DNA from 3 places in the Streptomyces sp. NBC_00273 genome. Region 3 is predicted to be linked to each of the others. Evidence: riboswitches for the same ligand, from Rfam matches in the RefSeq annotation. Region 3 holds a riboswitch; each other region holds the start of a gene.
What was found. A riboswitch is a leader RNA that binds a small molecule or an ion and turns the genes downstream of it on or off. The one in region 3 is predicted to bind cyclic di-AMP.
Positions count from the first base shown of each region.

Region 1: another riboswitch for cyclic di-AMP. It lies ahead of OG386_RS09780 (LysM peptidoglycan-binding domain-containing M23 family metallopeptidase); the one in region 3 lies ahead of OG386_RS26275 (transglycosylase family protein).
Region 2: another riboswitch for cyclic di-AMP. It lies ahead of OG386_RS13620 (M23 family metallopeptidase); the one in region 3 lies ahead of OG386_RS26275 (transglycosylase family protein).

Region 1 covers NZ_CP108067.1:2,310,694-2,320,657, forward strand. The annotation lists gene OG386_RS09765 (ATP-binding protein) at 1-99, opposite strand, end outside; gene OG386_RS09770 (MBL fold metallo-hydrolase) at 482-1,720, opposite strand; gene OG386_RS09775 (SGNH/GDSL hydrolase family protein) at 1,830-2,615, opposite strand; gene OG386_RS09780 (LysM peptidoglycan-binding domain-containing M23 family metallopeptidase) at 2,779-3,744, opposite strand; cyclic di-AMP (ydaO/yuaA leader) riboswitch at 3,747-3,922, opposite strand; gene OG386_RS09785 (tyrosine-protein phosphatase) at 4,238-5,029, shown strand; gene OG386_RS09790 (aspartate aminotransferase family protein) at 5,070-6,488, opposite strand; gene hpnH (adenosyl-hopene transferase HpnH) at 6,485-7,516, opposite strand; gene OG386_RS09800 (phosphorylase family protein) at 7,522-8,187, opposite strand; gene shc (squalene--hopene cyclase) at 8,187-9,964, opposite strand, start outside.
Region 2 covers NZ_CP108067.1:3,247,707-3,257,670, reverse strand. The annotation lists gene OG386_RS13630 (M16 family metallopeptidase) at 1-345, shown strand, start outside; gene OG386_RS13625 (M16 family metallopeptidase) at 366-1,733, shown strand; cyclic di-AMP (ydaO/yuaA leader) riboswitch at 1,951-2,107, shown strand; gene OG386_RS13620 (M23 family metallopeptidase) at 2,120-2,923, shown strand; gene OG386_RS13615 (GntR family transcriptional regulator) at 3,110-3,787, shown strand; gene OG386_RS13610 (HPr family phosphocarrier protein) at 4,383-4,664, opposite strand; gene OG386_RS13605 (bifunctional acetate--CoA ligase family protein/GNAT family N-acetyltransferase) at 4,848-7,637, shown strand; gene OG386_RS13600 (DUF5998 family protein) at 7,688-8,287, shown strand; gene OG386_RS13595 (alkaline phosphatase family protein) at 8,287-9,489, shown strand; gene OG386_RS13590 (thymidine kinase) at 9,561-9,964, shown strand, end outside.
Region 3 covers NZ_CP108067.1:5,938,465-5,948,428, forward strand. The annotation lists gene OG386_RS26255 (nucleoside triphosphate pyrophosphohydrolase) at 1-84, shown strand, start outside; gene OG386_RS26260 (globin domain-containing protein) at 97-1,293, opposite strand; gene OG386_RS26265 (cytochrome P450 family protein) at 1,424-2,737, shown strand; gene OG386_RS26270 (transglycosylase family protein) at 2,828-3,862, shown strand; cyclic di-AMP (ydaO/yuaA leader) riboswitch at 4,139-4,311, shown strand; gene OG386_RS26275 (transglycosylase family protein) at 4,315-5,040, shown strand; gene eno (phosphopyruvate hydratase) at 5,332-6,612, shown strand; gene OG386_RS26285 (FtsB family cell division protein) at 6,712-7,200, shown strand; gene OG386_RS26290 (DUF501 domain-containing protein) at 7,257-7,808, shown strand; gene OG386_RS26295 (Ppx/GppA phosphatase family protein) at 7,805-8,746, shown strand; gene OG386_RS26300 (NAD(P)/FAD-dependent oxidoreductase) at 9,137-9,964, shown strand, end outside.

The sequences.
Region 1 (9,964 bases), 3.6 Mb from region 3:
CAGCAGGGCGGCGCGCACCAGCTGGGGGCGTATCTGCCGGGCGGGACCGGAGACGACGTGTCTCGACGGGGCATGGCGGGCGGCGCGGAGTCCGGACATCTGGGCGTCCTCGGTACGTGGGGCCCGGCCCCCAGCGATCCCGGGGCCCGGTGTTGATCACCGAATACCCACGCTAGACCCCATCGCAGCACCCCGGAACGCCAGTTGGCGAACTTCGAGGGGGTGCTTCCCGCTCCCGGTGGAGCGCTCGTACAGCAGCCCGAATGCGCCGTTCGGACCCCTGGGACCGCTCCGGCGGCGCCTCTCGCGCACGGGCGCACCGGCCGGCGGCGGGTGGATCAGGGCATCCGGCGGGAGCCGAGGAGCGCCGCGGGCTCTGAACCCGGAGGACCCCCATGGGTTACGTCCCGTGGGGGTCCTTCCATGGGCTGCCGCCGCCCGGTCGGGCCGGGACGGCCGGTTCCCGCCCCGATGCAGTGCGTTACGAGCCGACGGACTCCGACTTCTCCTGACCGTCGGCGGCCACGGACGCCACCCGGGCAGCCGTCGCCGCCGCGCCCGCCCCGAGCGGCGGCACGGACGCCGGGCCGTCGAGGGAACCGCCCGCCGCTCTTCCACCGACGAACGGTCTCCACCACGGTGCGGTGGGCGCATCCGCCGAGCCGGGCTCGAAGGGCTGTCCCGGGATCGGGAGCGCGATGGCGGCGCCCGCGTTCTCCGATGCGGTCAGCGTGCCCTCGCCCGGCTCGTCCCACGGGTGCAGGGCCAGGTTGAAGGTGCCCCAGTGGATCGGCAGCATCGTCCCGCGGGGGGTGCCGCCCTGTAGGTCGAGGTGGGCGCGCATGCCCTCCTCCGGCGTCATGTGGATGTCGGGCCAGTACTCCGAGTAGGCGCCGATCTGGATCATGGTGGCGTCGAAGGGCCCGTGCTCGGCACCGATCTCCTCGAAGCCCGGGAAGTAGCCGGTGTCCCCGCTGTGGTAGATCCGGTGCTCGTCGCCGGCGACGACCCAGGACGCCCACAGGGTGTGCTGCTGGTTGCGCAGGCCGCGGCCGCAGAAGTGCCGGGCGGGGGTGGCCGTGAGCGAGAGACCGGCGATCTCGGTGCTCTCGTTCCAGTCCAGCTCGCGCAGCCGGTCGGCCGGTACGCCCCAGCGCTCCAGGTGCGCGCCGACGCCCAGCGGGACGGCGAAGACCGTGTCCGTCCCGGCCAGCGCCTTGATCGTCGGCAGGTCGAGGTGGTCGTAGTGGTCGTGCGAGATGACCACGACGTCGACCGTGCCCAGCGAGGCCAGCGGGACCGGTACCGGGTGCAGTCGCTTGGGGCCGGCGAAGGGGAAGGGGGAGCACCGCTCGCCCCACACCGGATCGAACAGCACCCGGCGCCCGTCGATCTCCGCGAGCACGCTGGAGTGCCCCATCCAGGTCAGCCGCAGGCCGCTCGCGGGCGGCTTCGCCAGGTCCGCGAGGGTCGTCGGGTGGACCGGGATCGGTGCGGCGGGGCTGCGCCGCACCCGCTGCTCCCGGTGGAAGTAGATCTTCGCGAACTCCGCCATCGACCCCGAAGGCCTGTTCCGGGCCCCGACCGGATTCTGGAAGACGCCGTCGGCGAAGTTCGGCGAGCGGCGGATCCGCTCCAGCCGGGCACCGGACGGGTCCGCACCGAAGGCTTCGGGCCGCAGGGCACGCAGCCGCGGACGCAAGGGACGGGAGCCGGTCAAAGCGCCTCCAGGGAGGATGGGGTCAGGATGGTCGTCGTTCTACGACCATCCCAACGCACACCGGCCCCGAAGGATTCCGCTTCCGGCTCCCGCGCCCTGCGGACAAGGCCTAGAGCGGCAGCAGGTCCGGCCGCTTCGCCTCCACGTGGTCCCCGGAGGACTCCCCGCGCAGCCGTCGGCCGATCCACGGCGCGAGGTGCTCGCGCGCCCACTGGATGTTGTCCCGGGTCACGTCCACCGAGCCGCGCGGCCGCTGCGGGGGCCACGGCTGGTCGGGGTCGGCCGGCACGTCCAGCCCGAGCACCTGCGCGGCGCGCAGCGCGACCCGCGTGTGTCCCTCGGGCGAGAGGTGCAGCCGGTCCGTGTCCCAGGCCCGCCGGTCCTGTACGGACTTCAGCGACCAGAGGTCGAGCACCGGGCAGTCGTAGCGGTCGGCGATGGCGCGGACGTGCGCGCTGTACGTCGCCACCTTGCCGCGCAGGTGCTTGAGCACCGGTACGCCCCGGGTGTCGAAGCCCGTGGTGATCATGACCTGCCCCACGGCCCCGGTGAGGTCGGCCACCGCCGCCTCGAACCGCTCCGCCACGTCGTCCGGGTCGGTGCCGGGCCGGATGATGTCGTTGCCGCCCGCACAGAAGGTCACCAGGTCAGGTGCGAGGGCCTTGGCCCTCGGGAGCTGGTCGGCCACGATCTGGTCGAGGAGCTTCCCCCGCACCGCCAGATTCGCATACCGGAAGTCGTGTTCTTCGCGCTGATCGGCCAGGAGCACGGCGAGCCGGTCCGCCCAGCCGAGAAAAGAATCCCCGGGTCCCGGGTCCCCCACGCCCTCGGTGAAGCTGTCCCCGATCGCCGCGTACGAGCCGATGGTCTTGAGTTTCGTCGTCGTCGCTGCCACGAGAACCCATCCTTCACTCCCGTAACCAACCTACGCCAACGTAACGAGGGGTTGACGGGCCGTGATCTATACCACGCGGGAGATAAGGAATAAGTACACGTGGGGCCGGGACCCCCCTCGGGTCCCGGCCCCACGCGTGTCGGTGCTCCTGCGGCGGGTGCCGTCAGAGGCTCGCGCCCTTGGAGCGGAGGTAGGCGATCGGGTCCATGTCCGAGCCGTAGGACGGGGTCGTGCGGATCTCGAAGTGGAGGTGCGGGCCGGTGGAGTTGCCCGTGGAGCCGGAGAGGCCGATGGCCTGCCCCGCGGTGACGCTCTGGCCGGAGGAGACGGAGAGCTGGGACAGGTGGGCGTACTGGGAGTACTTGCCGTCCGCGTGCCGGATGACGATCTCGTTGCCGTACGAGCCGCTCCAGCCGGCGGAGACCACGGTGCCCGCTCCGACGGCCTTGACGGTGGTGCCCATGGCCGCGATGAAGTCGACGCCGGTGTGGTAGCCGGAGGACCACATGGCGCCCGCGACCTTGTACTGGGTGGAGATGCCGCCGCTGACCGGGGCCACGAAGCCGGCGGCCGACTGCGGCGCGGCGGCGGGGGCCTCGGCCTGGGGCTCGGCGGCGGCTTCCGGCTGCGCCGGGGCGGCCTGCTCGGCCTGCTTGCGGGCCGGCTTCGGCGCGACCGGCGCGACCGGCTCCGCTTCGGCTTCGGGGGCCGGGGCGGCCTCGGCCTCGGCGGGAGCCGCCTCGCCGGGACCGCCGAGGGTGAGCTTCAGGCCCGGGTGGATCAGCGACGGGTTGCTCCCGACGGCCTCGCGGTTGTCGGCGTACAGCTGCTCCCAGCCGCCGGACAGGTGGCGCTCGACAGCGATCTTGGAGAGGTAGTCGCCCGGCACGACGGTGTAGACGGTCGGCGCGGCCTGCACGGCGGCGACGGGGGCCGCCCGCAGGGCGACGGGGGCCTGCGGCGCCACCGCGGGGGTCACCGCGGGGGCGGCGGCCGGGGCGCCGGCCGCGTGGGCGCCGGCGGCACCGATCAGCGGCAGCGCGAGGGCCGCGCCACCGGTTCCGGCGACGGCGAAACCGCGGGAAAGGGAAAGGGACTTGGGGCGGCGGTGCTTACCCTTTGCAGGCATGACGAATTCCTCTCCGGCGCCTGCGAGGTGAGCTGTCGGGTTCGGACTGGAGATGTCCGGCCATACATGTACGGGACATGCACGCCTTCACCCCGAGCCGTCCCGGCGAATGGATCTCCGGGTCGGCGGCTTACCTGGTTCCCCCGCTCCTGCCGCGCGAATAGGTCGGATGCGGTTTCCGGGAGGCGGCAGGATTTGGCGGTCCACCCGGATCGATCGCGAAGGTAATCCCTTGCGACCACGGGGAACAAGCCGTGAATTCCCTGACGGAATAACAGGCATGAGGGACCGCCGGAATTACCGTCACCCTGTGTCCATTCCCCACCGCCAACAACCGCCCCGGCGGGGCCATTCGCCCTTAGCGATCAGGCACTCACGGTCACCGTATGATCTGGCTCACGGGGACGTGCCCGATCTCGCCTCCGGATATGGCAAGTTGGCGCCAAGTAGTGTAATTCGGACAGAGGGCCCAGGACGTGGCGGAGGAGTTGCTTTGACCCAGCAGATACAGGAGCCGGAGCTGTCCGGAGTGCGCAATTTCCGCGATGTGGGCGGATTGCCGACTTCTGACGGACGAACGGTCAGGACGGGACGACTGTTCCGAAGCGGACATCTCGCACATGCCACCGAAAGCGATGCAGAGTTCCTCGCCTCGCTCGGTCTCCACACCATCTTCGACTTCCGCAACGTCGCCGACCACGCCCTGGAGGGGCCGGACGTCGAGCTGCCCGGTGTCCGGAACGTCAACATCCCGCTCTCGGACCCGGCCGACGGACGGGAGTTCTGGCGGCTGGTCCGCGACGGCGACCTCGCGCAGCTGCGCGAGATCCTGGGCGACGGCAAGGCGGCCGCCCGGATGTCGAACTCGTACCGCGGGATCATCCGGCAGCGCACCGCCGAGCACGGCCGGGTCGTGCACGCCCTCGCCGAGGACAGCGTCCCCGCGCTGATGCACTGCGCGGCCGGCAAGGACCGGGCCGGCCTGTCGATCGCCGTCACCCTGCTCGCGCTGGGCGTCGAGCGGGAGGCGATCGTGGCGGACTACCTGGAATCGAACGCCCCGCACCGCCGCTACCGCGTGCGCCGCACCGACGAGTCGGCGGCCGCCCGCTCCCCCGAGGTGATGGAGCTGCTCGCGCCGCTCTTCGACGCCCGCGCCGAGTACCTGGTGGCCGCCTTCGACACCATCGACGAGCTCTGGGGCGGGGTGGAGCGCTATCTGGCGGAGGGCCTCGGGCTGACGCCCGAGACCCTCGACCGACTGCGCGACCGGCTCCTGGTCTGACGCGGCGGGGACCGGCGTCCCCCACGGGGTGGGCGGGCCGTCAGCGCGCCGCGACGGCCTGCTTCACCAGCGTCCTGCCGAAGTCCCAGATCAGCCCCGACCCGCCGTGCGCCTCGTCCATGACCTCGCGGAAGGCCCCGACGAACCGGTCCACGTCCGCCTCGTCCACGATCAGCGGCGGGATCAGCTTGATCACCTCCAAGTGGTCCCCGGAGACCTGGGTGAGGATCCGGTGCTTCTGCAGCAGCGGCACCACGACCATCTGCGCGAAGAGCCCCTTGCGGGCCGCCTGCAGCATGGTCCACCGGCTGCGCAGGCCCAGCGAGGACGGCCGGCCGAACTCGATGCCGATCATCAGCCCGCGCCCGCGCACCTCGTGCAGCAGCTCGTACTCGTCCACCAGCGCGGCGAGCCGCCCGCGCAGCAGGTCGCCCGTGGCCCGGGCGTTCGCCACGACCTCCTCGTCCTCCATGACGGACAGGACCGCGAGGCCCGCCGCCATGGCCTGGGCGTTGGAACCGAAGCTCGCGGAGTGCACGAGCACCCGGTCCATGGACGAGTAGACCTTCTTGAAGATCCAGTCCTTGCCCAGGGTCGCGCCGACCGGGACGTATCCGCCCGAGAGCGCCTTCGCCACGCACACCAGGTCAGGTTCCACGCCCGGTTCGTGCTGGTACGCGTAGAAGTCCCCGGTGCGTCCGAGGCCGGTCTGCACCTCGTCCGCGATCAGCAGCGCCCCCCGCCGGTGCAGCATCTCCTGCGCGGCGAGCAGGAATCCCGGCGGGGCGGCCAGGACCCCCTTGCCCTGGATCGGCTCGACGACGAAGGCGGCCACGTCCCCGCGCTTCAGCTCGCGCTCAAGTGCCGCGAGGTCCCCGAGCGCGATCCTCGTGTCGGGGAGCAGCGGTGCGAAGCCGTCGCGGAACCCGTCTTCCCCGTTCACCGAGAGGGAGCCCGTGGTCAGCCCGTGGAAGGCGTGGTCGCAGTAGAGGATCCTGGGGCGCCCGGTGGCGTACCGGGCGAATTTCAGGGCCGTCTCCACCGCCTCGGTGCCGCTGTTGCCGAAGAAGGCCCGGTCCAGGTGCGGGCTGTACGAGAGCAGTTTCTCGGCCAGCAGACCGGGCAGCGGCTGGCAGTCGAACCGGGTCAGGTCGGCGAGCTGGGCGTCCAGGACGTCGTGCAGGGCCCGGCGGACGACCGGGTGGTGCCGGCCCAGGCCCATCACTCCGAACCCGGCCAGCATGTCCAGGTAGTCGTTGCCCTCCGCGTCCCAGAAGTGGGCACCCTCGGCCCGCTCGTAGACCTTGTCGAAGCCGATGGTGTGCAGCATGCGGGGCAACTGGTGGTTGAGGTGCCGGGCGTGCAGCTCGTACCGCTCCGCGCCGCGCTCGGCCAGCAGGGCGCCGAGGTCGAAACCCGGGCCCCGGCCGCCCCCTTCCGCCCCCGGCCGCCCGCTCATGCCGACTTGTCCCGGTTGCTGGCGATCGTTTCCCGGGCCGCGCGCAGGGATTCCTTCAGGGAGCCCATGGTGGCGAGGACGGCGGTCGGCTCGTAGCCGCAGTGCGCCATGCAGTTCGCGCAGCGCGGGTCCTTTCCGCGGCCGTACTTGTCCCAGTCGGTGTCGTTGATGAGCTCGCGGTACGTCGGTACGTAGCCGTCGCTCATCAGATAGCAGGGGCGCTGCCAGCCGAAGAGGGAGTAATTCGGAATGGCCCAGGCCGTGCAGGGGAAATCGGCTTTCCCTTCCAGGAAGTCCAGGAAGAGCGGGGAGTGGTTGAGCCGCCAGCGCCGCCGGTTGCCGCCCGCGAAGGCCTTCCTGAAGAGTTCTCGGGTCTGTTCGACGCCCAGGAAATGCTCCTGGTCGGGGGCCTTTTCGTAGGCATAGGCGGGCGAGATCATCATTTCGTCGACCTGGAGGTCGTCATTGAGGTAGTTGAGCACCTCGATGATCGTCTGCGGGGTGTCGGTGTTGAAGAAGGTGGAGTTGGTGGTCACCCGGAACCCGCGCTTCTTCGCCTCCTTGATGGCGGCGACCGCCTCGTCGAAGACGCCTTCCTTGGCCACCGACTCGTCGTGGCGCTCGCGCAGGCCGTCGATGTGCACGGCGAAGGCGAAATACGGGGAAGGGGTGAACTTCTCGATCTTCTTGCGCAGCAGCATCGCGTTGGTGCAGAGGAATACGTACTTCCGCCTCGCTACCAACTGCCGGACGATCTCGTGGATCTGCGGGTGCATCAAGGGCTCGCCGCCCGCGATGGACACCATGGGCGCACCGGACTCCAGCACGGCGCCGACCGCCTGGGCGACCGGCATGCGCTGCTTGAGCACCCCGGCCGGGTGCTGGATCTTCCCGCACCCCTCACAGGCCAGGTTGCAGGCGTAGAGCGGTTCCAGTTCGACGATCAGCGGGAACTTCTCGCGCTTGCGGAGCTTCTGTTCGAGAAGATACGTCCCGACCCTGATGGACTGGCGCAGCGGCATGGCCATCTGGCTCACCTCCTGGGGAGCAGCAACGAACGGTGCCATTCATGAAACGCGGGCAGTACGGCACGCAGGACACGGAAGGCCGATATTCCCCCGCGAACCGTGCCGATACGGACGAGCTCGTGCTCCGGAGCGTCCACGATCACCCGGACGGCCGCAACCGGACGACCGCCGCCCCGGCTGGCGGTCCACAAGGTGGCCGCGGACTCCATGTCGACCGCGATGGCGCCGGTGGCGCGCAGGTGCGCGCGTTCCTGGCCGCGGACGACGTGGTCGGATCCGATCAGTGCGCCGCGGTGCACCGTCCGGCCCGGCACGGCCCGGGCCAGTGCTTCGGCGAGCACGGCGCTACCGGTGCAGGTGACGGTCCCCAGCGGGTCCCGGGTCTCCTCGGCGACGACGAGGTCCCCGGGGTGCATGCCGGGGACCAGCCCGGCGCAGAACCCCGTCGCGAGGACGGCGGCGAGGTCCAGTCCCGGCCGGTCCAGTGCCCGGCCGACGGCCCGCTCGGCCGCGCGCGGACCCATCCCGGTGCGCAGCAGGACGTGCCCGCCGGCCGACCCGCGCCCCTGGCCGCGGCAGGCGCTGCGCAGCGCCGCCTGCTCGATGCGCAGCGCGCAGGCCACCAGCAGCGGGTCGGGGCCGCGGGCCCGGTCCCCGCCGGCGGCGGACATCACGCCTCCCCGACCGCTGCCGGGTGCGCTCCGGCCGTGGCGAACGGTTCCCCGTACAGATAGCGGCCGAGCGCGGTGAGCGGGAACACCTGCCGGTACAGGTGGTAGTTGATGGAGAAGTCCCACGGGAAGCCGGTGCCGGTGAAGTACGGCTCGTCCCAGGTGCCGTCCTCCTTCTGGGTCTGCACCAGGTGGGCGATGCCCCGCTCCACGGCCCTGCCCTCGCGCTCACCGGCCGACAGCAGGGCCATCAGCGCCCAGGCGGTCTGCGAGGCGGTGGAGGCGCCCTTCCCGGCCCAGGACCGGTCCTTGTAGGAACGCTGGTCCTCGCCCCACCCGCCGTCCTCGTTCTGTACGGACTCCAGCCAGCGCACGGCCCGCCGGATCGCGGGATGCCCCGGGGAGATCCCGGCGGCGGCGAGGGCCGGGACCACCGAGCCGGTGCCGTAGACGTAGTTGGTGCCCCAGCGGCCGAACCAGCCGCCGTTCTCCTCCTGTTCGTCCATCAGCCAGGCGATGCCGCGCCGGGTCCGGGCGTCTCCCGCACGGCCCTCGAAGGCGAGCATCTCCACCACGTGGGCGGTGACGTCGGCCGAGGGCGGGTCGATGACCTCGCCGAAGTCGCAGAAGGGCAGCTTGTTCGGGAGGGGGCTGGTGTTGTCGGCGTCGAAGGCGCCCCACGCCCCGTTCCTCGACTGCATGCCGAGGGTCCAGGACACGCCGCGGGCGATGGCCGCCTCGACCCGGGCCGGGTCCGGGTGCTTGACCCGGCGCAGGGCGAGGACCACCTCGGCCGTGTCGTCGATGTCGGGGTAGGTGTCGTTGTGGAACTCGAACGCCCAGCCGCCGGGGGCGAGCCCGGGCCGGCGCACGGCCCAGTCGCCCGTGCGGACGATCTCCTCGCCGAGCATCCAGTCGGCGGCCTTGACCAGCGCCGGGTGGTCGGGGCGCAGGCCCGCGTCGGCCAGGGCGATCGCGGCGAGGCAGGTGTCCCACACCGGGGACTGACAGGCCTCGATCATCCGGGCGCCGTCCGCGCGCCACACCGCGAACCGTTCCAGGGACTCCAGTCCGGCGCGCATCACCGGATGCCCGAGGTCGTAGCCGAGCAGGTGCAGGGCGATGACCGAGTACACGGCGGGCGGCTGGATCCCGCCCCAGCAGCCGTCGTTCTCCTGGCGTTCGACGATCCAGCGGCCGGCAGTGGCCATCGCGGCCTTGCGCAGCCGGCGCGGAGCGAACCGCCGGTAGACGTGCAGGGCCTTGTCCATCCGCTGGAAGGCGCCGTCCCAGCTGGTCAGCGGGGCGAGTCTCCTGGCCGGGTAGGGCGTCCGCGCGTCGGCGTGCAGCTCGTCGAGGGCGAAGGGGGCCGGGCGGACCGGGCGCAGTGCGGAGACCACGGTGAGCGGGACGATGGTCTGGCGGGCCCAGCAGCCGAAGTCGTAGATGTTCAGGGGCACCCAGGGCGGCAGGAAGACCAGCTCGGGCGGGAGTTCGGGCAGGTGCTCCCAGTTCCACCAGCCGAAGAGGGCCAGCCAGATCCGGGTGAAGACGCGGGCGGCGGCGATCCCGCCGTGGGCCCTGATCCAGGCCGAGGCACGGGTCATGTGCGGGGCGTCCGGCGCGTCCCCGGCGAGGCGCAGCGCGACGTAGGCCTCGATGGTGGCGGACAGTTCGGCCGGTCCGCCGTGGAAGGTGGCCCAGGTCCCGTCCTCGCGCTGTTCGCCGCGGATGAAGAGGGCGGCGGCCCGGGTGGTGGCCTCGTCCCGGATCCCGA
Region 2 (9,964 bases), 2.7 Mb from region 3:
GAGGCGGCCGTGGACGAGGAGCTCGCGCGGTTCGCCGCCGAGGGCCCGACGGCCGAGGAGATGGAGCGCGCCCAGGCACAGCTGGAGCGCGAGTGGCTGGACCGGCTGAGCACGGTGGCCGGCCGCGCCGACGAACTGTGCCGCTTCGCGGTGCTGTTCGGCGACCCGCAGCTGGCGCTGACCGCCGTCCAGCGGGTCCTCGACGTCACCGCCGAGGAGGTGCAGGCCGTGGCCGCGGCCCGACTGCGCCCGGACAACCGCGCGGTGCTCGTCTACGAGCCGCTCGCGGCCGACGAGTCCGACCAGCACGACGACTCCGACGAGAACGAGGGGGCGGAGCAGTGAGCGACACGGCAGCCGTCACGATGACCTTCCACCCGCGCCCGCAGGCCGGCGAGCCGCAGCCGTGGGCCTTCCCGGCCCCCGAGCGCGGACAGCTGTCCAACGGGCTGACCCTGCTGCGCTGCCACCGGCCGGGCCAGCAGGTCGTCGCGGTCGAGGTCAACCTGGCCGCCCCGCTCGACGCCGAGCCCGAGGGCCTGGACGGCGTGGCGACCATCATGGCGCGGGCCTTCTCCGAGGGCACCGACAAGCACTCCGCCGAGGAGTTCGCGGCCGAGCTGGAGCGCTGTGGCGCCACCCTGGACGCGCACGCCGACCACCCGGGCCTGCGGGTCTCGCTGGAGGTACCGGCCTCCCGGCTGGCCAAGGCGCTGGGCCTGCTCGCCGAGGCGCTGCGCGCCCCCGCCTTCGCCGACGCCGAGGTCGACCGGCTGGTGCGCAACCGGCTCGACGAGATCCCGCACGAGCTGGCCAACCCGCAGCGCCGCGCCGCGCAGCAGCTCTCCAAGGAGCTCTTCCCGGCCACCCTGCGGATGTCCCGGCCGCGCCAGGGCACCGAGGAGACGGTCGCCCGGATCGACTCCGCCGCCGTGCGCGCCTTCTACGAGGCCCACGTACGCCCCGCCACCGCCACCGCGGTGGTCGTGGGCGACCTGACCGGCATCGACCTGGACGCCGTGCTCGCGGACACCCTGGGCACGTGGACGGGCAACACCGCCGCGGCCCTCCCGGTGCCGCCGGTGACCGCCGACGACACCGGCCGCGTGGTCATCGTGGACCGGCCCGGCGCGGTCCAGACGCAGCTGCTGATCGGCCGGATCGGGGCGGACCGTCACGACCGGGTGTGGGCGGCCCAGGTGCTGGGCACGTACTGCCTGGGCGGCACCCTCACTTCGCGCCTGGACAAGGTGCTGCGCGAGGAGAAGGGGTACACCTACGGCGTGCGCGCCTTCGGCCAGGTGCTGCGCTCCACCGCGGACGGCAAGGGCGCCTCGATGCTCGCCATCAGCGGCTCGGTGGACACCCCGAACACCGGACCGGCGCTGGAGGACCTCTGGAAGGTGCTGCGCACCCTCGCGGAGGGCGGTCTGACCGACGCCGAACGCGACGTCGCCGTGCAGAACCTGGTGGGCGTGGCCCCGCTGAAGTTCGAGACGGCGGCCTCGGTCGCGGGCACCCTCGCCGACCAGGTCGAGCAGGAGCTGCCGGACGACTACCAGGCGCAGTTGTACGCCCAGCTCGCCGCGACGGGCACGGTGGAGGCGACCACGGCGGTCGTCCAGGCCTTCCCCGCGGACCGGCTGGTCACCGTGCTGGTGGGCGACGCGGCGCTGATCGAGGAGCCCGTGCGGGCCCTTGGGATCGGAGAGGTCACGGTCGTCTCCAACTGACCGGCGGATGACGGCTCATTGAGGGCCGGCTGAAGGTTTCAGCAAGGGGTTCTGGTGACTTGGTCACCAGAACCCCTTTTGTCCGTTTAGTGGTGAGGTTGCTTTTATGTGGTGTGGCGTACGCAACAAAAAGCCGTGTCTGTTTGGCGATTGACTGATGATCCGCCTAGCGTCGGCCGTGCTGCCCGTCAGTTGTGCTCGCCGCACCCGCGGCACCGGACAGCGATCGCCGAGTCCCCGTCAGGCGCGAGCCTGGGGAGCCGGGGACCCACAGTCCCTGGGGTGAATCGGACTCCCTCGCAAGAGGAGGTCCGTAGGAGACCTTCCTGCTCCGAACCCGTCAGCTAACCCGGTAGGCGAGAAGGAAGGAAAGGATCAAACCCTTCATGGCGTTTGGCAGTCGTCCCGCTGGTACCGGTAAGCACCGTGGCTCCAGCCGCCTGAGCAAGAAGACCGCCGGTTACGCCGGTATCGCCGCGATCGCCACTACGGGCGTCGTCGGCTCCCTCGCCGCCCCGGCCTTCGCCGCGGACAACCACAGCAGCACCATCGGCCAGGACAACGGCCTGGGTGCCGTGGTCGTCGCCGAGGACCTTGCGGGCGACATAGCCGACCAGGCCGAGTCCCAGCACCGCGTCGCCGAGCAGGACGCCGTCAAGGCGCAGGCCGAGGCCGACGCGAAGCAGCGGGCCGCGGAGGCCAAGCGCCTCGCCGAGGTCAAGGCGAAGGTCGAGCGCGAGGCCGCCGAGCGCGCCGCCCGCGAGGAGGAGCGCAAGCGCCTCAACACCTTCGTCGCCCCGGTGGACGGCTCGTACGTCAGCACGCAGTACCACGCGGGCGGCGGCATGTGGTCCTCCGGCTCCCACACGGGCATCGACTTCCACGCCGCCTCCGGCACCTCGGTCCACGCGGTGGGCGTCGGTACCGTCGTCGAGGCCGGCTGGGGTGGCGCGTACGGCAACAACGTCGTCATCAAGCACAACGACGGCACCTACACCCAGTACGGGCACATGAGCTCGCTGAACGTCTCCGTCGGCCAGCAGGTCACCCCCGGCCAGCAGATCGGCCTGTCGGGCTCCACCGGCAACTCCAGCGGCCCGCACCTGCACTTCGAGGCCCGCACGGGCGCGCAGTACGGCTCGGACATCGACCCGATCGCGTACCTGCGCTCGCACGGCGTCAGCCTCTGACACCGCCCCGCACCGCTTCACCGAAGACCCCGGCTCCCCGAGCCGGGGTCTTTGTGTGTTGCGTCTTTGTGTAAATGTTTCGTATTTCTGGCCGCTCTCGGAAATTATCGTGTGTTGCAATAGAGTCGCAGCACGCGCATGTGCGTGCAATGAGGGTGGCAGTCGGAAATAGGCGGAGGTTCGGTCTTGCGTATTCCTGCGCACGCGGTATGCACAGCAATCCGCGACGACATCGTCTCCGGGGTGTTCGAGCCGGGCGGCCGGCTGACCGAGGAGGTGCTGGCCCGCCGGTACGGGGTCTCGCGCGTCCCGGTGCGCGAGGCCCTGCGGACCCTGGAGTCCGAGGGGTTCGTGACCACGCGGCGGCACGCGGGGGCCTGCGTGGCGGAGCCGACCGGGCAGGAGGCCGCGGACCTGTTGGAGCTGCGGATGCTCCTGGAGCCGCTGGCTGCCGCGAGAGCCGCCCGGCGGCGCACCGACGCGCACCTCAAGGTGCTGCGCGGGCTGGTCAGGCTGGGGCAGGAGCGGGCCAGGCGGGGCCAAGGCGAGGACCTGCGGTCCCTGGGCGGTTGGTTCCACGAGACGCTCGCGCAGTCCTCCGGCAGCCCCGGGCTGATCGCGCTGCTCACGCAGATGCGGCACAAGATCGCGTGGATGTACGTGGTGGAGGCGCCGGACCGGCCCGTGGAGTCCTGGGCGGAGCACGGGGCGATCGTGGACGCGGTGGCGCGCGGCGACGCCGAACGGGCGCGGGCGCTGACCGCGGCCCACGCGGACCGTGCGGCGGGGGCGCACCGGCTGCGGCTCCGCCCGGCGGTGAGCACTTCGCAACCTGCCGTAAACATGTCGAGCGTCCGGCATTAACAGCAGCCGTATACAAAGGGTGGGGTCGCGTGAATTCGCTGTACGGCGGCCTATGTGCCGTGCGTCGAAACAATTCGCCGTGCGGAATTCCGGCCGAGCTTAATTAGGCGTGCGCCGGGCCGGATATCAGCGGGCCCTTTTCGGCGAGCGGTATTTCTTCGGGGTTCGCGCTGCCCGCGGGGCCGCGGTCCCGCGGGGTGAGCGCACGGGGCGGGCCCGGGTGAGGCCGGGTGAGGCCGGAGGACTGCCCGGAGCCCGGCTCCTGGGGTGCGCCCCCGGAGTTGGGGACAGGCCCCGAGCGCGGCCCCCGAGTCGGCCTCCCGGTCCCCGAGCGCGGCCCCCGGGCCGGTGCCCGGCTCCCGAACGCGGCCCCCGGGCCGGAAGCCGGCCCTGAGCCGGAGACCGGACCTCGACTCCGAGACCGTCCCGGGACGGAGCCCGGCCGGCTCATGAGCCCGGCCCCCGGACCCCGAGCCCGAGCCCGCCCCCGGGTCGGACCCCGGCTCCGGTCCTCGGTCCGGGCTCTGGTGAACGACGAAGCCGCGGTCCCCCGGAGCGGGGCCGCGGCTTCGCGCGTGAAGTCGAACCCGAAGGGTCAGACGGTCTCGGGGAGCTCCTCGAGACCCTCGGCGACCAGCTTCGCGAGGCGGTCGAGCGCGGCGTCCGCACCCTCGGCCTCGGAGGCGAGGACGATCTCCTCGCCGCCCTGGGCGCCGAGACCCAGGACCGCCAGCATGGAGGCGGCGTTGACGGGGTCGCCGCCGGACTTCGCGATGGTCACCGGGACGCCGGAAGCGGTCGTCGCACGGACGAAGATCGAGGCGGGACGAGCGTGCAGGCCCTCGGCCCAACCAACGTTGACGCGGCGCTCTGCCATGGTGATGCCCTTCAGGTTCTTACGGTTGTCTAGACCAGTCTCTCACGGCACCCGGAATGCTCGGACCTACCTTCGGCCTGAATTTTCCGCCGTTCGGCCTTCCCCAGCTTGCCCTGATTCGTCCCGTCCTGCCGCGGCGCCGCGCGAGGGCTCCACGGCCCGATCCGGCCGTAAGGTAGGCCCATGACCATCGAGTCGGACCCCTCGTACCCGGCCCACTGGGAAGCCGATGTCGTCCTGCGCGACGGAGGCACCGCCCGGATCAGGCCCATCACCACCGAGGACGCGGGCCGGCTCGTCAGCTTCTACGAGCAGGTCTCGGACGAGTCGAAGTACTACCGGTTCTTCGCTCCCTACCCCCGGCTCTCCGACCGCGACGTGCACCGCTTCACGCACCACGACTACGTGGACCGGGTCGGGCTCGCCGCGACCATCGGCGGCGAGTTCATCGGCACCGTCCGCTACGACCGCATCGGCGCCGACGGCCGGCCCGCCTCCGGACCCGCCGACGAGGCCGAGGTCGCCTTCCTCGTCCAGGACGCCCATCAGGGCCGCGGGGTCGCCTCCGCCCTCCTCGAACACATCGGCGCGGTGGCCCGCGAGCGCGGCATCCGGCGGTTCGTCGCCGAGGTGCTGCCCGCCAACACCAAGATGATCAAAGTCTTCACGGACGCCGGCTACCAGCAGAAGCGCAGCTTCGAGGACGGCTCCGTCCACCTCACCCTCGACCTCGAACCCACCGCCGAGTCGCTCGCCGTGCAGCGCGCCCGCGAACAGCGGGCCGAGGCCCACTCGGTGCAGCGACTGCTGGCCCCCGGCTCGGTGGCCGTCATCGGAGTCAGCCGCTCCGGTGCGGGCGTGGGCGCGGCCGCGCTGCGCAACCTGCGCGACGGCGGCTTCCACGGCCACCTCTACGCCGTCAACGAGGCCGTCACCCGCGACCTGCTCGACGGCGTGCGGGCCTACCGCACCATCGACGCCATCGACGCTCCGGTCGACCTCGCAGTGATCGCCGTTCCGGCCGACCGGGTCCCCGAAGCGGTGGCCGCCTGCGGCGAGCACGGGGTGCAGGGGCTCGTCGTCCTGTCCGCCGGGTACGGGGAGAGCGGCCCGGCCGGACTCGCCCGCCAGCGCGAACTGGTGCGGCAGGTGCGCTCGTACGGGATGCGGCTGATCGGACCGAACGCCTACGGCGTGATCAACACCGCGCCGGAGGTGGAACTCAACGCCTCCCTGACCCCCGCGCCGATCCCGACGCGCGGCCGGATCGGCCTGTTCACGCAGTCCGGGGCGATCGGGATCGCCCTGCTCTCGGCCCTGCTCCGGCGCGGCGAGGGCCTGTCCTCCTTCGTCTCCGCGGGCAACCGCGCCGACGTGTCCGGAAACGACATCCTCCAGTACTGGTACGACGACGAGGCGACCGACGTAGCCCTGCTCTACCTCGAAACCCTCGGCAACCCGCGGAAGTTCACCCGACTCGCCCGCCGGACGGCGGCCGTCAAGCCGGTGGTCGTGGCCAAGGGCGGCCGGCACAGCCCGGCCGGGCACGTCGTCCCCGACACCCGGCTGCCGGAGGCCACCGTCTCCGCCCTGCTGCGCCAGGCCGGTGTCATCCGCGTCGACACGGTCACCGAGCTGGTGGACGTCGGCCTCCTGCTGGCGGCGCAGCCGCTGCCCGCCGGGCCCCGGATCGCGATCCTCGGCAACTCCGAATCCCTCGGGATCCTCACCTACGACGCCTGCCTCACCCAGGGCCTGCGGCCGCTGCCGCCGCTGGACCTGACGACGGCGGCCGCGCCGGCCGACTTCCGCACCGCCCTGACCGAAGCGCTGCGCTCCGAGGACTGCGACGCGGTGGTGGTCACGGCCATCCCGTGGGTGAGCGAGGACGCTCCGGCGGACGACCTGGCGGGCGCCCTGCGCGAAGCCGTGGCCGCGTACCCGGGCAAGCCGGTCGCGGTGGTGCACGTCGAGCTCGGCGAGCTCGTCGAAGCCCTGTCCGCCGTGCGCGGCGCCCCGCACCCCGCACCGTCCCGCAGCTGGGGCCCCGCGGCGGACCCGGCGCCCCGCGCACCGGCCGGGCCGCTGTCCGCCGCCGGCGACAGCATCCCCAGCTACCCCGCCGCCGAACGCGCGGTCAAGGCCGTCGCCGAAGCCGTCCGGTACGGGCAGTGGCGCCGGGCCACCGCCGACGACGACGGGCGCGTCCCCGAGTACGAGGACATCGACGAGGCCGGGACCGCGGACCGGCTGGCCCGGCTGCTGGCGGACGTCGACCCCGGCGCCGTGCTGACCCTGACCGACCGGGACGCCCGCGACCTGCTCGCGGCCTACGGGATCCGCGTCCTGCCCACCCTGCCCGCGCCGAGCGCCGACGCGGCGGTCCGCGCCGCCGGGGTGCTGGGCTACCCGGTGGCGCTCAAGACCACCGCCCCGCACCTGCGCCACCGCGCGGACCTGGGCGGCGTACGCCTCGACCTCACGAACGAGGCCGAGCTGAGGCGTTCGTACGAGGAGCTCACCGACGCACTGGGCAAGCCGGCCGAGCTCCAGCCCGTGGTGCAGGCCATGGTGGCGCGCGGGGTCGACACCGTCGTCCGCTCCGTCATCGACCCCGCCGCGGGCGCCGTCCTCTCCTTCGGGCTCGCCGGCGTCGCTTCCGAGCTGCTCGGCGACACCGCGCACCGGCTCGTCCCCGCCACCGACCGGGACGCCGCCGGACTGATCCGGTCCATCCGGACCGCACCCCTCCTGTTCGGCTGGCGCGGCAGCGACCCCGTGGACACCCCCGCCCTGGAGGAACTGCTCCTGCGGCTCTCCCGCCTCGTGGACGACCACCCCGAGGTGATCGGCGTCTCACTGGAGCCCGTCGTGGTCGCCGCCGAAGGCGTCTCCGCCCTCAGCGCCACCGTCCGCGTCGCCCACCCGCCGGCCCGCGGCGATCTCGGCCCGCGGACCCTCCCCAGTTACTGACCGGGTACGGCGCGGCCTGAGGGCCCCGTACGGGCCTTAGGATGGACCTCATGGCGAAATCCGGTACGACGACCCAGGGGCTGCGCACGGCGATCGAGCGCAGCGGCTACTACCCGGCCCTCGTGGCCGAGGCCGTGGAGGCCGCGGTGGGCGGCGAGCCGATTTCGTCGTACCTGGTCCACCAGGAGACGACCTTCGACTCCAACGAGGTGCGCCGTCACGTCACCGTGCTGGTCCTGACCGGCAACCGCTTCATCGTCAGCCACACCGACGAGCAGGCTGCCGACGCCGGGTCCCCCTCCCCGTACGCGACCACGTCCACCGAGTCGGTCAAGCTGTCCAGCATCTCCTCCGTGGTGCTCAGCCGCGTCGTCGCCAACCCGGAGTCCTACACCCCCGGCACCCTGCCCCGCGAGGTCGTCCTGACCATCGGCTGGGGCGCGGTCTCCCGGATCGACCTGGAGCCGGCCGCCTGCGGCGACCCGAACTGCGACTCCGACCACGGGTACACCGGCAACTCCACCGCCGACGACCTCAGCCTGCGGGTCAGCGAAGCCGGCGACGGGCCGGAGGCGGTGCGCCAGACCCTGGTCTTCGCGCAGGCCCTCAGCGAGGCCACGGCGGCGACGTCCTCCACCTCCGCCCGCTGATGGCGTACTCCGCGGCACAGGAGTGGCCCGAGCCGGAGCTGCTGGACCTGGCGGGCGCCCCCGTCCCGGAGTACGGCGCCGGATCGCTCGCCGACCTGCTGCCCACGCTCGTGGCGGGCCAGGGCGTCCCCGGTTTCACCGCCGCCATCACCGAGCTGACCCCGGCCGACCGGAACTGCGTGTTCCTGGTCGACGGCATGGGCTGGGAGCAGATCAAGGCCCACCCTGACGAGGCCCCGTACCTCACCTCCCTGCTCGGCAGCTCGCGCGGCGGCACCGGTCGCCCGATCACCGCGGGCTTCCCGGCGACCACGGCCACCTCGCTCGCCTCCGTGGGTACCGGCCTGCCGCCGGCCCGCCACGGCCTGCCCGGCTACGCCGTCCGCAACCCCGCCACCGGCGAACTCATGAACCAGCTCCGCTGGTACCCGTGGACCTCGCCGAAGCCCTGGCAGCCGTACCCGACCGTCTTCCAGCAGGCCGACAAGGCCGGGGTGGCGACCGCCCAGGTGTCCTCGCCCGCCTTCCAGACCACCCCGCTCACCAAGATCGCGCTGAGCGGCGGCACCTTCCTCGGCCGGATGACCGGCGAGGAGCGGATGGACCTGGCGGCCGAGCGCCTCGCGGCCGGTGACCGCTCGCTCGTCTACACCTACTTCAGCGAGCTCGACGGGGCCGGTCATCGGCACGGCGTGGACTCCGACGCGTGGCGCGGCCAGCTGATGTACGTGGACCGGCTCGTCCAGCGGCTCGCCGAGCAGCTGCCGCCGCGCACCGCCCTGTACGTGACCGCGGACCACGGCATGGTCGACGTCCCCTTCGACGAGGACTCCCGGATCGACTTCGACGAGGACTGGGAGCTGAGCGCCGGCGTCGCCCTGCTGGGCGGCGAGGGTCGGGCCCGGCACGTGTACGCGGTGCCGGGCGCCGAGGCCGACGTGCTGACCGTGTGGCGCGAGGTGCTCGGCGACCGGTTCTGGGTCGCGAGCCGCGAAGAGGCCCTGGAACTGGGCTGGTTCGGTACGCCGGGGGAGTGCGACGAGCGCGTGCTCGGGCGCATCGGCGACGTGGTGGCGGCCGCCCAGGCCGATGTCGCGATCACCGCCTCGCGCAACGAGCCGAACGAATCCGCCCTCGCCGGAATGCACGGCTCCATGACGGCGGCGGAGCAGCTCGTCCCGCTGCTCGAAATCCGCACCTGACCTTCGCCCACCGGCCGCCCGGCCCACCGCCCACCACCTGCCCCCACGACCCGAAAGGTCCCGTACTTCCCATGCCCGAGCTGGTGTTCTTCTCCGGAACGATGGACTGCGGAAAGAGCACTCTGGCGCTCCAGATCGCCCACAACCGTGACGCGCGGGGGCTCCAGGGCGTGATCTTCACCCGTGACGACCGGGCGGGCGAGGGCAAGCTGTCGTCCCGGCTGGGTTTGGTGACGGAGGCGGTCGAGGCGCCGGAGGACATGGACCTGTACGCGTACCTGGTCGCGCAGATCTCCAAGGGCGGCAGGGCGGACTACGTGATCGTGGACGAGGCCCAGTTCCTTGCGCCCGTCCAGATCGATCAACTGGCCCGGATCGTGGATGACTTGGACATGGACGTCTTCGCCTTCGGGATCACGACGGACTTCCGGACGAAGCTCTTCCCGGGCTCGCAGCGGCTGATCGAGCTGGCGGA
Region 3 (9,964 bases):
CCCGAGACCGCGCTGCGCGCGGCGGCCCGCGCCTACCGGGACGCGATCCGGGTGGCCGAGGGCGTGGCGGAGCCGGGCGAGTAGGGGGACCTCCCTTCAGTACGTCCTCGGCGCGCGGGCCGAGGGGTCGTACCAGTGGGGCGTCGGGGGCTCGAGGAACCACTCGCCGAATCCCAGCGGGCGCTCCCCGTACGCGTGGCCCCGGGCCGGCACGGCGTCGTGGAAGAGGCGGCCGGGGCGGGCGCCCAGCTCCTGGAGGAGGTGGGCGGTCTCGTCGATGAACTGCGGCGGACCGCTGAGGTAGACGTCCTGGTCCGGCCACAGCCCCCGGTTGCCCAGCGCGGTCGCCAGCCGGTCGGTGGCCTGGTTGCGGTGGCGCCCGGGGGCGGGCGTGATGTAGGTGACGGCGAGCCAGGCGCAGCTGGCGGCGTACGCGTCGATGAGCGGGCGGTCGTAGAGGTGTGCGCCGTCCCGGGCCACCACGAAGAGCCGTACGTCCTGATCGCAGGGACGCTCCGCGAGATCCTCCAGCAGGGCCCGGATGGGTGCCCAGCCGGTGCCGGCGGCTATCAGGCTGACCGGGCGGTCCTCGCGGCGGAAGGTCAGCTGCCCGCCGGCGGCGCTGAGCCGCAGCACGTCGCCCGGCCGGGTCTCGCGGACCAGGGCGGTGCTCAGACGCCCCCGGTCGACCCGGCTGACGTGCAGGTCGAGGGTGCCGTCGGGGCGGGGGGCGTTGCCGATGGAGTAGGTGCGCCAGGTCGTCGGGACCCGGTCGCTGCTCACGCTCGTGTACTGGCCGGGGAGATAGGGGAAGGGGGCGTGCGGCCGGAGCGTCAGGACGCCTATGTCCGGTCCGTACTGGAGGTGGCGCACGACCTCCGCGTTCCACCACGGCGGGTCCTCGCTCGCGTCGGCGCCGGCCGTCATCGCGTCGGCCATCACCTGGTAGGCCTCGGCCCAGGCCTTCTCGACCGGTGGGGTCCAGGCCGCGCCGGAGGTCTCCGCGAGTGCGGCGAGCAGGCTGGCGCCGACGGCCGCGTAGTGCTCGGGGCGGACCAGGAACTTGCGGTGGTCGCGTCCCAGGTCGCGCAGGTAGGGGCCGAGGGTCTCGTCGTCGAGGCGGGCGATCACGTGGGTGAGCGCGGCGAAGAGCCGGTCCCGCTGGCGTTCCATGTCGTGGAGTGAGTCCGGGAAGAGGGCGCGGACCGCGGGGTTGTGCCAGAAGAGGTGGGAGTAGAAGAACTTGACGGCGTGCTCGGCCCGTCTCTCCACCACCGCGAAACTGCTTTTCAAGATCCTGACATCCACAAAACCGAAAGTAGGAATGCCGGAGAAGTTCAGGTCAAGGGATGGCCGATCTACGGACAGCCGCGACTAACCACCCATATCGGATGAGGGTTCGGCGCCGGGATACGGTCATCAGGTGCACGAGCAGACCTCCGGAACCCCCGCCGAAACCCCCGCGGACACTCCCGCCGACACCTCTTCCGCCGAGGGCCCCACCCTCTTCGACTGGGAGTTCGCGACCGACCCCTACCCGGCGTACGCCTGGCTGCGCGAGCACTCCCCGGTGCACCGCACCAAGCTGCCCAGCGGGGTCGAGGCGTGGCTCGTCACCCGGTACGCCGACGCCCGCCAGGCCCTCGCCGACCAGCGGCTCAGCAAGAATCCGGCGCACCACGCGGAGCCCGCGCACGCCAAGGGCAAGACCGGGATCCCGGGGGAGCGCAAGGCGGAGCTGATGACGCACCTGCTCAACATCGACCCGCCCGACCACACCCGGCTGCGGCGGCTGGTGTCGAAGGCCTTCACCCCGCGCAGGGTCGCCGAGTTCGCTCCGCGGGTGCAGGCGCTCACCGACCACCTGATCGACGGGTTCGCGGGGAGAGGTGAGGCTGATCTCATTCACGAGTTCGCCTTCCCGCTCCCCATCTACGCCATCTGCGAGATGCTCGGGGTACCGCGCGAGGACCAGGACGACTTCCGCGACTGGGCCGGCATGATGATCCGCCACGGCGGCGGTCCGCGCGGTGGGGTGGCCCGGTCGGTCAAGCAGATGCGGACCTACCTCGGTGAACTCATCCACCGCAAAAGGGATGATCTGGGCGACGACCTGATCTCCGACCTGATCCGGGCGAGCGATCACGGTGACCACCTGACGGAGGGCGAGGCCACCGCCATGGCCTTCATCCTGCTTTTCGCCGGTTTCGAGACCACCGTGAACCTCATCGGCAACGGGGTCCACTCCCTCTTCATGAACCCCGGACAGCGCGAGCGCCTCCAGCGCTCCCTCGCCGCGGGGGAGAGCGAACTGCTGGCCACCGGGGTCGAGGAACTGCTGCGCTACGACGGTCCGGTGGAGCTGGCGACCTGGCGGTTCGCCACCGAGCCGCTGACCCTGGGCGGCATGCGGATCGAGGCCGGCGACCCGGTCCTGGTCGTCCTCGCGGCCGCCGACCGGGATCCGGAGCGCTTCGCGGACCCGGACACCCTCGACCTCTCCCGGACCGACAACCAGCACCTCGGATACGGGCACGGCATCCACTACTGCCTGGGTGCGCCGCTCGCCCGGCTCGAAGGACAGACCGCCCTCGCGACTTTGCTGACGCGTCTGCCCGATCTGGAACTAGCCGTTCCATCCCAAGACCTGCGCTGGCGCGGGGGGTTGATCATGCGGGGGCTGCGTACTCTTCCCGTTCGATTCGCGGCTCAAAACACTTGCGCGAAAGCTGATTAAAAGTCAGGTTCAGTCTTGACTTGTGACAATCGTTCGAAGGCCGCTAGGTTCTGCCGTTACCCCGCTGTTATATGCGAAAGGTGATCCCTCATGCTCTCCGGGAACGGCCGTCACAGACGCCCCCGCCAGGTCCCCGCGCTGGTCGTCACAGCCGGAGTCACTGGCTCTGCGCTGGCCATGCCGCTGTTGGCCGCCACCAGCGCCACCGCCGCCGACACGTCGACGTGGGACAAGGTCGCCGAGTGCGAGAGCGGTGGCTCGTGGAGCGCGAACTTCGGTAGCGGCGCCTACGGCGGACTCCAGTTCACCCAGGAGGAGTGGCAGAGCGCCGGCGGGCTCGACTTCGCCGAGCGCCCCGACCTGGCGAGCCGTTCCCAGCAGATAGCCGTCGCCGAGCGGGTGCTGGGCTCGACGGGACCGCAGGCCTGGCCGCTGTGCGCGGCCTCGGCCGGTCTGGTCAAGGAGAGCCCCGCTGCGCAGGTGGACCCCGGTCTGCCCGGCAGCAAGAGCCCGGTCGCCCCCGCGCCGTCCCGCCCGGACGACGCCGTTCCGTCCACCGGCGGCGGCAAGCCGTCCACGGACTACGGTTCGCCGACCCCGGCCCCGGCTCCGAGCCCGTCCAGCACCCCGTTCCTGATTCCCGACGCGCCGTCCGTCGGACTGCCCGTCATGCCCGCGCCGGACGTCCCGACGACGCCTCCGGTCGACCCGACGGCTCCGGTCCAGCCGGGCGGTCCGACCGGCACGCCGACCCCGGTCGACCCGACGGCGCCGACGCTGCCGGTGGACCCGACCGCGCCCACCACCTCGCCCACCACGCCGGGACTGCCCCCGGTCGACCCGACGGCCCCCGCGAACCCGGAGGTCCCGCAGACCACCTCCACCACTCCTGTCGAGGGCAATGGCAAGCACCGCGGTGCGCCGGAGACCGCGCCGGCGGTCCCGTCTGGCGCCGCGTCGGACCCCACCTACACGGTCCAGGCGGGCGACAGCCTGGCGACCATCGCGGTTGCCAAGGGCGTAAAGGGGGGCTGGAACGGTCTCTACCAGGCCAATGAGCAAGTCATCGGCGAGGACGCCGACCTCATCAAGCCCGGCCAGAACCTGGATCTAACCCCGCATTAAGGACAGTTCAGTTATCCGGAAAGAGTTGAATGTCGGATTTCTGTAAGTGAGACATGTGTCTCTTCCGGTCAACTGGCGTGTCCCGCCTCGGGGCTTCCGCAAACCCCGCCCTCACCTGCGCAAATGCCCCTGCGGGGAGTGCAAGTAGGGCCCGTTTCTCCCCGATGTTCCTCGTTGAACATCGGGGAGGGACCTGTCTACCTTCTGAATCGCTCGCCACCGCGAGCTCCTTCGACCGCATCGCCGAATCCTGCCGGCGGACGGGGGGAACAGTCGTCGCGTCAAGCGCCGAAGGCAGGAGCGGGGGAACCAAGGTAGGTGCCGGGAGCGGCCGTTGAGAGACGGTCACGCCACCGGCTTGGGGTTAAGACGTGCGCTAGGTCGCACGACCGGGCAACTCACTCGCCCGAACCCGACAGCTCACCTCGTAGGCGTCGGTGAGGAGAAACTCCATGCTGCTTTCCGGCAAGGGCAAGCACCGTCGCGGTACTGCAATCGAGCGGTCTGTCCGGATCGTCACGCTCGCCGGTGTTGCCGGTGTGGCCGTGGCCGCCCCCCTGATGGCCGCGGGCACCGCCAGCGCCGCCACCACGTCCGAGTGGGACAAGGTCGCGCAGTGCGAGTCCGGTGGCAACTGGTCCATCAACACGGGCAACGGCTACTACGGCGGTCTGCAGTTCTCGCCCTCCACGTGGGCCGGGTTCGGTGGCAAGTCGTACGCCGCGCAGGCCAACCAGGCCTCCAAGTCGCAGCAGATAGCCATCGCCGAGAAGGTCCTCAAGAGCCAGGGCAAGGGCGCCTGGCCGTCCTGCGGCAAGGGCCTGACGAACTCCGCCTACACCGGTGGCGGCTCCGAGACCCCGGCGTCGAAGCCGCAGTCCAAGCCGCAGTCGAAGCCGCAGCCGAAGGTCGAGACCAAGAAGGCCGAGACCAAGGCCGCGCCGAAGCAGGAGACCAAGCGCCCCGAGGCTCCGACCACCCGCTCCGAGCGCACCGAGGCTCCGGTCGCGCCGAAGACCGGCAACGGCTCGTACGAGGTCAAGACGGGCGACACCCTGGGCACCATCGCCGAGGCCAACGGCGTCAAGGGCGGCTGGCAGCAGCTCTTCGAGCTGAACAAGGACATCGTCTCGGACGCCGACCTGATCTTCCCGGGACAGAAGCTGAAGCTCAGCTGAACACTGCGGCAAAGCCACGGGAACATGTACGGGGCGTCAGCTGACCCCGTGCATGATTTCCACCGCCCGGCGCGTGCCCCACGCGCCGGGCGGTGCTGCGTGCGGCCCTTGAACGCCGATGATCAAGCGACCTATGTCCCGGAAGGGGGGTATTCGGTCGCTTTTTCGTCCCAGGGTCCGGGCGGTCGGGCGGCCCAGTGCCCGGAGCCGGTTAGGCTCTAGGCGGCAAGGCCATCCCACGGCCTGACACGCCACCGCACACTCAGCGTCACATCCCAGAAGGAGATGCTCGTGCCGTCCATCGACGTCGTCGTAGCCCGGGAAATCCTGGACTCCCGAGGCAACCCCACGGTCGAGGTCGAGGTGGGCCTCGACGATGGCAGCACCGGCCGTGCTGCAGTTCCGTCCGGCGCCTCCACCGGTGCATTCGAGGCCATCGAGCTCCGTGACGGTGACCCCAACCGTTACTTCGGCAAGGGTGTCGAGAAGGCCGTCCTCGCCGTCATCGAGCAGATCGGCCCGGAGCTCGTCGGCTACGACGCCACCGAGCAGCGCCTGATCGACCAGGCCATGTTCGACCTGGACGCCACCGACAACAAGGGCTCGCTCGGCGCCAACGCCATCCTCGGCGTGTCCCTGGCCGTCGCGCACGCCGCGTCGGAGGCCTCGGACCTTCCGCTCTTCCGCTACCTCGGCGGTCCGAACGCGCACCTGCTGCCCGTTCCGATGATGAACATCCTCAACGGTGGGTCGCACGCCGACTCCAACGTGGACATCCAGGAGTTCATGATCGCCCCCATCGGCGCGGAGTCCTTCTCCGAGGCGCTGCGTTGGGGTGCCGAGGTCTACCACACCCTCAAGAAGGTCCTGCACACCAAGGGCCTCTCCACCGGCCTGGGCGACGAGGGCGGCTTCGCCCCGAACCTGGAGTCCAACCGCGCCGCGCTCGACCTCATCATCGAGGCCATCAAGCAGGCCGGCTACGCCCCGGGCAAGGACATCGCGCTCGCGCTCGACGTCGCCGCGTCCGAGTTCTACAAGGACGGCCAGTACGAGTTCGAGGGCAAGTCCCGCTCGGCCGCCGAGATGACCGACTACTACGCCGAGCTCGTCGAGGCGTACCCGCTGGTCTCCATCGAGGACCCGCTGTTCGAGGACGACTGGGACGGCTGGAAGACCATCACCGACCGCCTCGGCGCCAAGGTCCAGATCGTCGGTGACGACCTGTTCGTCACGAACCCGGAGCGTCTGGCCCGCGGTATCGAGGAGGGCTCCGCGAACGCCCTGCTCGTGAAGGTGAACCAGATCGGTTCGCTGACCGAGACCCTGGACGCCGTCGAGATGGCCCAGCGCAACGGCTTCAAGTGCATGATGTCCCACCGCTCCGGTGAGACCGAGGACGTCACCATCGCCGACCTCGCCGTCGCCGTGAACTGCGGTCAGATCAAGACCGGCGCCCCGGCCCGTTCGGACCGCGTCGCCAAGTACAACCAGCTGCTGCGCATCGAGGAGATCCTCGACGACGCCGCGGTGTACGCGGGCCGCAGCGCCTTCCCGCGCTTCAAGGGCTAATCACCCCCCTGAGGGGCTGGCCTCCGTACGTCCCCGCACTCGGTCCCGTACCGTGTGCGGGGACGTATTGCGTAGTGCGTACCTAGGGGAGGCGGACCAATGGCCGGGAACCGGGATCGGTTCTCCACCTTCTCCACCGCGACGAGGCTCAAGCAGCTCGGCGAGCGGACCGCCGCCCACGTCTACCGGTCGCAGTCGCGGCGTCAGGTCCGCCGCAGCCGGCTCACCGGCCGCGCCGCGCTCCTGGTGCTCGTCCTCTGTACGCTGGTCGTCGCCCTCGCGTATCCGATGCGCCAGTACGTCTCCCAGCGCTCGGAGATCGCGAAGCAGCAGCGGGCCGCCGCGGCCGCGCGGGACCGCCTGGAGCGGCTCCGCGACGAGAAGGCCCGCTGGCAGGACGACGCCTTCGCGGAGCAGCAGGCGCGCAAGCACCTGCACTTCCTGCGCCCGGGGGAGATCGGCTACATCATGAGCGACCCCGGGGCCCAGTCCCCACAGCCGCACCGGACCGGTCACGCCGGCTCCGACCGCCCCTGGTACTCCAACGTCTGGGACGGCGTCGACAAGGCCGACCGCCCCGGCGAGTGATCCGTACCGCCGTACCGCAGCACCCATCCACGAGAACGAAGAGACTTCCTCCAGGCATGCAGACGCCCCCGCCCCAGACCGACCGGACCGAGCCGACCGACGCGGACATCGAGGCGTTCGAGCAGCAGCTCGGCCGCCCGCCGCGCGGGCTGCGCGCCATCGCGCACCGCTGCCCCTGCGGGCAGCCGGACGTGGTGGAGACCGCCCCGCGGCTCCCCGACGGCACCCCCTTCCCGACGCTGTACTACCTGACGTGCCCGCGCGCGGCCTCCGCGATCGGCACGCTGGAGGCCAACGGCGTGATGAAGGAGATGCAGGCCCGGCTCGCCGAGGACAAGGAACTGGCCGCCGCCTACCAGGCCGCCCACGAGGACTACATCCAGCGGCGCGACGCCATCGAGGTGCTCCAGGGCTTCCCGAGCGCCGGCGGCATGCCGGACCGGGTGAAGTGCCTGCACGTGCTGGTCGGCCACTCCCTGGCCGCCGGCCCCGGAGTGAACCCGTTCGGCGACGAGGCCCTCGCCATGCTGCCGGAGTGGTGGGCCAAGGGTGCCTGCGTCGTCCCGTGCGGGGAGAAGAAGACGGACGACGAGGAGCCGCGCGCGTGACCCGGGTCGCCGCCGTCGACTGCGGTACGAACTCCATCCGGCTGCTCGTGGCGGACTGCGACCCGGCCACCGGCGAGCTCGTCGAGCTGGACCGCCGGATGACCATCGTCCGGCTCGGCCAGGGCGTGGACCGGACCGGGCGCCTGGCCCCGGAGGCGCTGGAGCGCACCTTCGCCGCCTGCCGCGAGTACGCGGGAGTGATCAAGGAGTTCGGCGCGGAGCGGGTGCGCTTCGTGGCGACCTCCGCCTCCCGGGACGCCGAGAACCGCGCGGACTTCGTCCGGGGCGTCCTGGACATCCTGGGGGTTGAGCCCGAGGTGATCTCCGGTGACCAGGAGGCGGAGTTCTCCTTCACCGGCGCGACCAAGGAGCTGACGGCCCACGAGCACCTGGAGCGGCCGTTCCTGGTGGTGGACATCGGCGGCGGCTCGACCGAGTTCGTGGTCGGCGAGGAGCACGTACGGGCCGCGCGGTCCGTGGACATCGGCTGCGTCCGGATGACCGAGCGGCACCTGGTGGTGGACGGGGTCGTCACCGACCCGCCGACCGCCGAGCAGGTCGCCGCGATCCGGGCCGACATCGAGGCGGCGCTGGACCTGGCCGCCGAGAGCGTCCCGCTGGCCGAGGCGCGCACGCTGGTGGGCCTGGCCGGCTCGGTGACCACGGTCGCCGGGATCGCGCTGGGGCTGGCGGAGTACCGATCGTCCGCGATCCACCACTCCCGGATCTCCTACGAGCAGGTGCGCGAGATCAGCGAGCGGATGCTGACGGCGACGCACGCCGAGCGCGCGGCGATCCCCGTCATGCACCCGGGTCGGGTGGACGTGATCGGAGCGGGTGCGCTCGTCCTCTTGGCGATCATGGAACGCATCGGCGCTTCGGAGGTTGTCGTGTCGGAGCACGACATCCTCGATGGAATCGCTTGGTCCATCGCCTGAACGACCTTCGAAGCAGGTCGTGAAGGGCTCTTGGGCCCGTGATCCACATTAAGTTCGTGAAGTTCTTCACAAGGAAAAAGGGTCTGTGGGACCAAAGGAAGGGCCCTTCGGGGCCTTCCGGAGGCCCTCGGGCCCTTTTTTGCATGCGTTCGTGCGATCCGCGGAGACGGTGGGATGCGCGTCAGAGGTATGGACGAACCCCTGTGGTCCAGTCCGCTTTTGGCCTTGGAGGCCAGTTCAGGACGGGTGAACAACGACTCCGGACGTCTTCTGGTTCCCGTCGCGCGTCATGACCTCCGTCACGTGGGCGGCGGAGTGTAGCAGAGGGCCTCTCCGTCCTTGTGAAGGGGCTCACGAGCGACACCTCTTTGGGTGCTGGATACTCGTTCCATGAGCACCACGGAGCGTCCCAGGATCCTCGTTGTAGGAGGTGGGTACGTAGGCCTGTACGCAGCCAAGCGCATCATGAAGAAGATGCGCTACGGCGAGGCGACCGTCACGGTCGTCGACCCGCGCTCGTACATGACCTACCAGCCCTTCCTCCCTGAAGTGGCCGCAGGCAGCATCTCGCCTCGGCACGTCGTCGTCCCGCTGCGACGCGTGCTGCCCAAGGCAGAGGTTCTCACCGGCCGGGTCACCAGCATCGACCAGGACCGCAAGGTCGCCGTCGTCACGCCGCTCGTCGGCGAGGCGTACGAGCTGCCCTTCGACTACCTGGTGATCGCGCTCGGCGCCGTCTCCCGCACCTTCCCGATCCCCGGCCTCGCCGAACAGGGCATCGGTATGAAGGGCGTCGAAGAGGGCATCGGCCTGCGCAACCACGTCCTCGAGCAGCTCGACAAGGCCGAGTCCACGACGGACGAGAACGTCCGCCGCAAGGCCCTCACCTTCGTCTTCATCGGCGGCGGCTTCGCCGGTGCGGAGACCATCGGTGAGGTCGAGGACATGGCCCGGGACGCCGCGAAGTACTACTCCACGATCAAGCGCGAGGACATGCGCTTCATCCTGGTCGACGCGGCCGACAAGATCCTTCCCGAGGTCGGGCCCAAGCTCGGCGCCTGGGGCAAGGAGCACCTGGAGTCCCGCGGCATCGAGATCTACCTCAGCACCTCCATGGACTCCTGCGTGGACGGCCACGTGGTGCTGAAGAACGGCCTCGAGGTCGACTCCAACACCATCGTGTGGACCGCCGGCGTCAAGCCGAACCCGGCCCTGGCC